Collimonas fungivorans Ter331: one gene and its partner. The main gene of each other region encodes a partner of the protein of the gene in region 2 in a complex. Links are inferred from orthologs where the notes say so. Each region holds a gene or a part of one and is shown on either strand. Other genes may lie near its edges.

Region 1 (4,010 bases), 150 kb from region 2 along the record:
GACGCTGCCCCTGCTTTTCCTGCATGCAATAGGGACGCTAGGCGGCTGGCTGGTATACCTGGCCTCGGCTTCGTACCGCGGCAAACTAAAAGACAATCTGTTCCGGGCCGGTTATCCGGCGGCTTTGCCGCAGGCCATCAGCGAATCCGGCAAGAGCATGTTCGAGCTGCCGTTCATCTGGTGCGCCGCGCCGCAACGGGTGCTGCGCACCGCCACCATCGAGAACTGGGAGCTGGCGCAAGCGGCGCTGGACGCCAAGACCGGCGTGATTTTCCTGACCCCGCACCTGGGCTGCTTTGAAATCATCGCCCAGGCGATCGCCACCAAGACCCCGCTTACCGCGCTGTACCGGCCGCCGCGCAAAGCCGCGCTCAAGCCCTTGATCGAAGGCGCGCGCGGACGCCACAACCTGTTGCTGGCGCCGGCCAACCTGGCGGGCGTGCGCACCCTGTTCAAGGCGCTCAAGAAGGGCCAGGCGATCGGCCTGCTGCCGGACCAGGTGCCGCAAAACGGCGAAGGCATCTGGGCCGATTTTTTCGGACGCCCGGCCTACACCATGACCTTGCCGGCCAAGCTGCAGCAGATGAGCGGCGCGCCGATTATCCTGTCTTATGCCGAACGCTTACCGTTCGGCCGCGGGTATGTGATCCGCTTCGTGCCTTTCGATGAAACGCCCGGCCACACCCCCGAGCAACGCACGCTAGCCATCAACCTGGCGATGGAAAAGCTGATCGCGCGCTGCCCGGCGCAATATATCTGGAGCTATAACCGCTACAAGACGCCGCCCGGGGTTGAAGCGCCGCCGGCGGTTTCCAACCCCGCCGCACCGGAGCAGCAGGCATGAGGGCCTTGCTCGGCTTGCTGTGGCTGGCGCATTTCCTGCCGCTGTGGATCCTGGGACCGATCGGCGAAGCCTTGGGCTCGCTACTGTTCATCATCATGAAACCGCGGCGGCACATCACGCTGACCAACCTGCGGCTGTGTTTTCCAGACATGACGGAAGCCGAGCGCGTGGTGCTGGCGCGCCGCCACTTCCAGGCTTACTCGCGCAGCGTGCTGGAGCGCAGCGTGCTGTGGTGGGCTTCTGAAAACCGCTTGCGGCGGCTGATCAAGATCGAATCGGACTTGCCGCTCAGTACGCTGCAGGCCGGCCCCACCATTCTGCTGTGCCCGCATTTCGTCTGCCTGGAAATTCCCGGCATCGCCCTGGTGCTCAATTCCTCGCTGTCGATCTGCACCATCTATACCCGCCAGCAAGATGCGGTGACCGATGCCGCGCTGCTGAAAGGCCGATCGCGTTTCCGTCCGGTCAAGCTCTTTACTCGCGAGCAAGGCGTCAAACCCATCATCCGCGCCATGCGCGAAGGTTTCCCGTTCATCATGCTGCCGGACATGGACTTCGGCATGAAGGACGCCGAGTTTGTGCCGTTTTTCGGCATCCCGACGGCGACGCTGACCGCTACCGCCCGCATTGCCGCCGCCACCAAAGCCAGCGTGGTGCCGATGATCGCAACTTTCCTGCCCGGCTACAGAGGCTGGAAAGTGACCTTCTACCCGGCCTGGGAAAATTATCCCGGCGACGACATGACGGAAGCCACGCGCCGCATGAACGCCTTTATCGAAGCCCGCATCCTGGAAGCGCCGGCGGAATATTTCTGGGCCCACAAACGCTTCAAGACACGCCCCCCTGGGCAGGCTGACGTCTATTCCCCGCCTGCGCCGGAGCAGGCCGACACTGCTGCGCACTAGCGCCGTTTCCATCATAATGGCTGCATGAAACTCAAATTCACAAAAATGCACGGCGCCGGCAATGATTTCGTCGTGATCGACGCGATCCACCAGCATGTCGATTTCACTCCTGCGCAGTGGCAGCGCCTGGGCGACCGCCGCTTTGGCGTGGGCGCGGATCAAATGCTGGTGGTGGAAAAATCGCAGGCGGAAGGCGTCGATTTCCGCTACCGGATTTACAACGCCGACGGCGGCGAGGTTGAACAATGCGGCAACGGCGCTCGCGCCTTCGTCAAATTCGTCACTGACAAGGGTCTCACCAGCAAGCGCGCGATCCGGGTGGAAACCATGTCCGGCATCATCGAACCGAAGCTGGAAGACGACGGCCGCATTACGGTCGCCATGGGCGCGCCGGTCCTGGCGCCCGCCGCGGTGCCGTTCGACGCCAGCAACCTGGATAGCCGGGCGATGGGCGAAGATACGCTCTGGCCGCTGGATGTCCAGGGCAAACAGGTATGGATCTCAGTAGTATCGATGGGCAACCCGCATGCGGTGCAGGTAGTCGAGGACAGCGAGGCGGCGCCGGTGCTGGCCGAAGGTCCGCTGATAGAACATCATCCGCGCTTTCCGCGGCGGGTCAATGCCGGCTTCATGCAGATTGTCGATCGCCACAGCATCAAGCTGCGCGTATTCGAGCGCGGCGCCGGCGAAACCCTGGCTTGCGGCACCGGCGCTTGCGCTGCGGTGGTTGCCGGCATCCGGCGCGGCCTGCTGGACTCGCCGGTCGCGGTGCAGACCCATGGCGGCGAACTGTCGATCGCCTGGGCCGGCGGACAGCAGGCGGTCATGATGACCGGCCCGGCGGTATCTGTATTCGAGGGCGAAATCGAAATCGCCGCGGCCGGTTAAGCGTCAGTGAGCATAAGCGTTAAAGGACTTCATCGGCTTCCGCCGCTGAAGACGGCACCGCGGTCTTGAAGCGGTATAGGCGCTGCCGGTAATTGCCTTCAGGTCCGTTCGGACCGCAATCCACATCTTCAAACAGGCGGGCGATCCGGGTCAGGGCCTGGCGCTCGTCGCCGGTCTGGATCAATATCAGGCGGCGTTTGCTGCGCGCATAGTGAGCGCGGATATCGATCACCAGGCAATGGCCGCAATCGGCCTGGTTCAAATCCAGCAGCAAAGCCTCGGGCCGGCTGAGGCCGAACAGCACGGCCAGTTCGATCCGTGCGGCCAGGAACGGGTGCGCCTTGACTTGTTCACGCGTCAGCTGCTGCTTGGCTGCTTCTGCCCAGGCCGCCGGCTGTGCGCTGTCGGCGATTCGCGCCAGCAGGTTTGCCGCTTCGCCGCTGCCTTGCGCCGCCGCTTTTTGCAGCCAGTAGACGGCGCGCACATCGTTGGCAAGTTTCTCGCGCCGGTTGCGCCAGGCGCTGAGCCCGCACTCCAGCTGCGCCGCGCGATGTCCCATTTCGGCGGCATGTTCCAGATGGCGCTGCATGTCGACCAGGTTGCGCTGCGAAAACTCCGACTTCAGGTAAATGCGCGACAAGGCATACCAGGCATCCGCCAATCCGGCTTCGCCGGCCAGCGTCAGCCAGCGGATTGCTTTTTTGTAATTGGCCGACCCGGTCCCCACCAGCAAACGTTCGCCGTCGCTGTTCATGCGGGCGTACCACAGGCCCAAGGCCAGCTGCGCGGCCTTGTCGTCGCCATACGCGGCCAGTTCCAGGAATTGCTGCACCTCGGCCGCATCGAAACCGTCGCTGGTCTGCAGCACCTGGGCGCTGCGCAGCAACAAGGACAGGTTTTCTTCTCCCAGCTGGCGCGCCAGAGTTTCCGACGGCACATTCAATTGCGCCAGGATATCGGCATACTGTTCCGACAGCGCCCTCGCCAGCGGCAACGCTCTTTCCAGAAACACCGGCCAGTCGGCTTTTTCCCATGCGAGTTGCGCCAGCGATTGCTGCGCCTGCATCACGCCGGCGTCGGCGGCACGCGCGGTCCATTTCAAGGTCGCGTCCTGTTCCGGCTTGGACTCAGGCTGAGTCTCAGACTGCACCCCGGCCAGTTTCTCACTTGGCGCCGCGCGGCCTGGCAACGGCGCGCTATCGGCGTGCTGCGCCAGCAGCCATTGCGCTTCGGCGATGCCGGCGTGGGCGGCGGTTTCCAGGGCCTTGATGACTTTGCCGTGCAAGCCCGGCAACACTTGCGGATTGCCGCCTTCGCGATTCAGCACCAATTGCGCCAGCACCAGGCCTGCCTGCATCAGGCCGGCGTCAAAA
Region 2 (3,948 bases):
CGCCCGGGCGCTCGCCGCGGTCGTCCAGGATGACGTCGACGCCGGCAGCCAGCAAGGTGTCGTACAGCTTGTCGGTCTCGGCCTTGACCGCTTCGCTGCGGTCATAGCCCATAGGGCACAGGACTACTTCGAACGGGGCGATGGAGGTCGGCCAGATGATGCCCTTGTCGTCGAAATTCTGTTCAATCGCGGCGCCCAGGATGCGTGTGATGCCAATTCCATAACATCCCATCTGCAGCATCTGCGGCTTGCCGTTCTCGTCCAGGAAAGTCGCTTTCATCGATTCCGAATAGGCGGTGCCCAGCTGGAACACGTGGCCGACTTCGATCCCGCGCAAGATCGCCAGGGCGCCCTTGCCGTCCGGCGAAGGGTCGCCTTCCACCACATTGCGGATATCGAACACCATCGGCTCGGGTAGGTCGCGGCCCCAGTTGACGCCGGTGTAGTGGAAATCCACTTCGTTGGCGCCGCTGACGAAGTCATGCATGTTGGCGACAGTGACATCCGCTACAACGGTAACCGGCTTCTTGGTATTGACCGGCCCCAGATAGCCTGGCGGCGTGCCGAAGTACTCGACAATCTCCTGTTCGGTAGCAAAACGATAACCGGCCAGGCCGGGAATCTTGTTGGCCTTGATTTCGTTGAGTTCATGGTCGCCGCGCAGCATCAGCAGCCAGACCACCTTGCTTACCGGCTCTTTGTCGGTTGCTTCTTTTTCAACAGTCAGGACGATCGACTTGATGGTTTGCGTCAAAGGCAGCTGCAGCAGCTCGGCTACCGCTTCGCATTTGGCCTTGCCCGGCGTCGCCGTTTTGGTCAGCGCCTGGGTCGCCGCGCCGCGGGCCGGATACAAAGGCAGGGACTCGGCCGCTTCCATATTGGCGGCGTAATCCGAGTTCGGGCAATACACGATGGCGTCTTCGCCGGTAGCGGCGATGACGTGGAATTCATGCGAACCGGTGCCGCCGATGGCGCCGTTGTCGGCCGCCACCGCCCGGAATTGCAGGCCAAAGCGGTTGAAAATCCGGACGTAGGCGTCGTACATGATCTGGTAGGACTGTTTCAGGCCATCCAGGTCGCGATCGAAGGAATAGGCGTCTTTCATCGTGAATTCGCGTCCGCGCATCAAGCCGAAGCGTGGCCGGCGTTCATCGCGGAACTTGGTCTGGATATGGTAAAAATTCACCGGCAGCTTGCGGTAAGAGCGTAATTCAGTGCGAGCGATGTCAGTAATCACTTCTTCCGAAGTCGGCTGGATGATGAAGTCTCGGCCGTGACGGTCCTTGACGCGCATCAGTTCGGCGCCGTATTTCTGCCAGCGGCCGGTTTCCTGCCACAGTTCGGCCGGCTGCACCACCGGCATCAGCAATTCCACCGCCCCGGAACGGTTCATCTCTTCGCGCACGATGCTCTCCACCTTGCGGATCACGCGCAAACCCATCGGCATATAGGTGTAAATGCCGGAACTGATGCGCTTGATCATGCCGGCGCGCATCATCAGTTTGTGGCTGACGATTTCTGCGTCGGATGGAGCTTCTTTGAGCGTGGAGATAAAAAAACGGGAGGCGCGCATAACGATGAATTCTTTTTAAAAAGAGAGGGTTATAATCAACTCAATTTTAAAGGATTAGCTGGCTGATGCGCCTACTCTTTGCACAATTGATTGATGTTCTGGCCATTGTTGTTACTGGCAAGGACAGATTGCGCGCCTGACCGGGCGAGGACAGAGCTTTACGCCTAACCACGGCGGCTGCATGGACCTGTCCCGCAATGTTGACGGCAAGCAAGGAATCTAGCAGAACATCTAGCAAAATGCGCAGTAGAGCCGCCTGGCCGCAGAAAGTTTTGAGGTAACAACATGCTTGACCGTGAAGGCTTTCGCCCGAACGTCGGCATTATCTTGCTCAACACCCAGAACGAAGTCTGGTGGGGCAAGCGCGTGCGTGAACATTCGTGGCAGTTTCCACAAGGCGGTATCAAATACGGTGAAACCCCGGAGCAGGCAATGTTTCGCGAACTCGAGGAAGAAATCGGGCTGAAGGCGGAACACGTCAAGATCATCGGCCGCACCCGCGACTGGCTGCGCTACGAGGTACCCGACCATTTCATCAAGCGCGACGTGCGCGGCCATTATCGCGGCCAGAAACAGATCTGGTTCCTGCTGCGCATGGTGGGACGCGACTGCGACGTCAACCTGCGCCTCACCGAACACCCCGAATTCGACGCCTGGCGCTGGCATGATTACTGGGTGCCGCTGGACGTCGTGATCGAATTCAAACGGGATGTCTACCAGCGCGCCTTGCAAGAATTATCACGTTTCCTGACGCGCCCGCTGCAAAACGCGCCGCATCACGCCCGTCACCTGCGCACCGGCCACGGGCCGCGCGCAGCGACGCAATCCCCTCCGGCCTGTGCCGAACCCGAAAAGAAGTGAGTACCTCTATGGCTGTTGCCTTGCGCGCCTTGCGTTTCCCCCCCGCCACAAACAAGATGCTGCAGCTGCTGGCTGCCAGCCTGTTGCTGCTGGCCGCCGCCCACGTGCACGCCGCCGGCGACCCGTTCAATCCCGGCGCCGGCGCGAATTCGAGTAATTCAGGCATGTCCGACGATGACGATTACGACGACGGCAAATCCTGGCAAGAAGCCAAGACCGAAATCCCGCCGCAGCCGCAAGCCGCCAACCTGGTGTCGTTCTATGTCAGCCCGACCGCCACCATGAATTTTTTCATCGATGTCAATTCGATATCGGCCGGCAGCGACGGCGTGGTGCGCTACACGCTGGTCAGCAAAAGCCAGGGCGGCGCTGAAAACGTCAGCTACGAAGGCATCCGCTGCCAGACCTATGAGAGCAAGTCATATGCGTTTGGCCAGAAAGACGGCAGCTGGTCGCGCGCGCGCCTGAGCGGCTGGAAGCAGATCAGCGAATCGTCGGGAAACCGCCAGCATGCAGCCTTGGCCAAGGACTTTCTTTGCCAGGATGGCATGATAGCCGGCAAGGTGGAGGACATCCGCAGCAGGCTGCGCAGCAACCGCCCGATCAAACCGGGCAGCTGACCCGCCCCGCTCGCATGTAAAAACGGCTCCTGCAATTTGCGGAGCCGTTTTTTATTGTCCGGAGCTGCCGGTCTTACCGCCTAGAGCAAGACCATGTTGTCCCGGTGGATCAATTCCGATTCTTCGACAAAACCCAGGATAGACTGGATCTCCGCCGAAGGATGGCGCATGATGCGGCGCGCTTCCGAACTGGTGTAATTGCTGATGCCGCGCGCAATGGCGTGGCCGTCGCCATCGGTGCAGGTAATGACGTCGCCACGGCCGAACTCGCCGGATACGGCGGTTACGCCGATCGGCAACAAGGATTTGCCTTCGTTGCGCAGCTTTTGCACCGCGCCGGCATCCAGCACTACCTTGCCGGCGGTTTTCAGGTGATCGGCCATCCATTGCTTGCGGGCGGTGAGCTGCGCGGTCTGCGCATTCAATTGTGTGCCGATGGCTTCGCCGCTGGCGAGCCTGGTCAGCACCGCATCTTCGCGGCCCCAGGCAATCACCGTATGGGCGCCCGAGGTGGCGGCGCGCTTGGCGGCCAGGATCTTGGTGATCATGCCGCCGCGGCCGATGCTGGTGCCGGCGTCGCCCGCCATCACTTCCAGCGCCGGATCGCCGGCCTTGGCTTCATGCACAAACTCGGCATTCGGGTCCTTGCGCGGATCGGCCGTGTACAAACCCTTCTGGTCGGTCAGGATGATCAGGGCGTCGCCTTCGATCAGGTTGGCGACCAGCGCACCCAGGGTATCGTTGTCGCCGAACTTGATTTCATCGGTGACCACGGTGTCGTTCTCGTTGATGATCGCCACCACGCCGAAGCGCAGCAAGGTGAACAGGGTCGAGCGGGCGTTCAGGTAGCGTTCGCGGTCGGCCAGGTCGGCGTGCGTCAGCAAGACCTGGGCG

Evidence for each region. The genes of interacting proteins can lie anywhere in the genome.
Region 1: the proteins of CFU_RS20275 (region 2) and dapF are in contact, whole or in part, in a solved structure (PDB 5YGU), measured with the Escherichia coli proteins. The link is inferred for Collimonas fungivorans Ter331 from one-to-one orthologs.

The regions. Positions count from the first base shown.
Region 1 is NC_015856.1:4,727,067-4,731,076, forward strand. What follows is about bases 731-3,705. They hold dapF (diaminopimelate epimerase), read left to right. Parts: upstream 731-1,773; coding sequence 1,774-2,637; downstream 2,638-3,705. Other genes in these bases: CFU_RS20985 (lysophospholipid acyltransferase family protein), read left to right, coding at 731-844; CFU_RS20990 (lipid A biosynthesis acyltransferase), read left to right, coding at 841-1,749; CFU_RS21000 (tetratricopeptide repeat protein), read right to left, coding at 2,657-3,705. Outside these bases: more of CFU_RS20985, read left to right, coding at 1-730; more of CFU_RS21000, read right to left, coding at 3,706-4,010. UniProt on the Escherichia coli protein: Involved in the succinylase branch of the L-lysine biosynthesis and in the biosynthesis of the pentapeptide incorporated in the peptidoglycan moiety. Catalyzes the stereoinversion of LL-2,6-diaminopimelate (L,L-DAP) to meso-diaminopimelate (meso-DAP).
Region 2 is NC_015856.1:4,573,492-4,577,439, forward strand. Bases 734-3,646 are described here. They hold CFU_RS20275 (RNA pyrophosphohydrolase), read left to right. Parts: upstream 734-1,858; coding sequence 1,859-2,434; downstream 2,435-3,646. Other genes in these bases: CFU_RS20270 (proline--tRNA ligase), read right to left, coding at 734-1,573; CFU_RS20280 (CNP1-like family protein), read left to right, coding at 2,431-3,054; proB (glutamate 5-kinase), read right to left, coding at 3,135-3,646. In the rest of the region: more of CFU_RS20270, read right to left, coding at 1-733; more of proB, read right to left, coding at 3,647-3,948. UniProt on the Escherichia coli protein: Master regulator of 5'-end-dependent mRNA decay.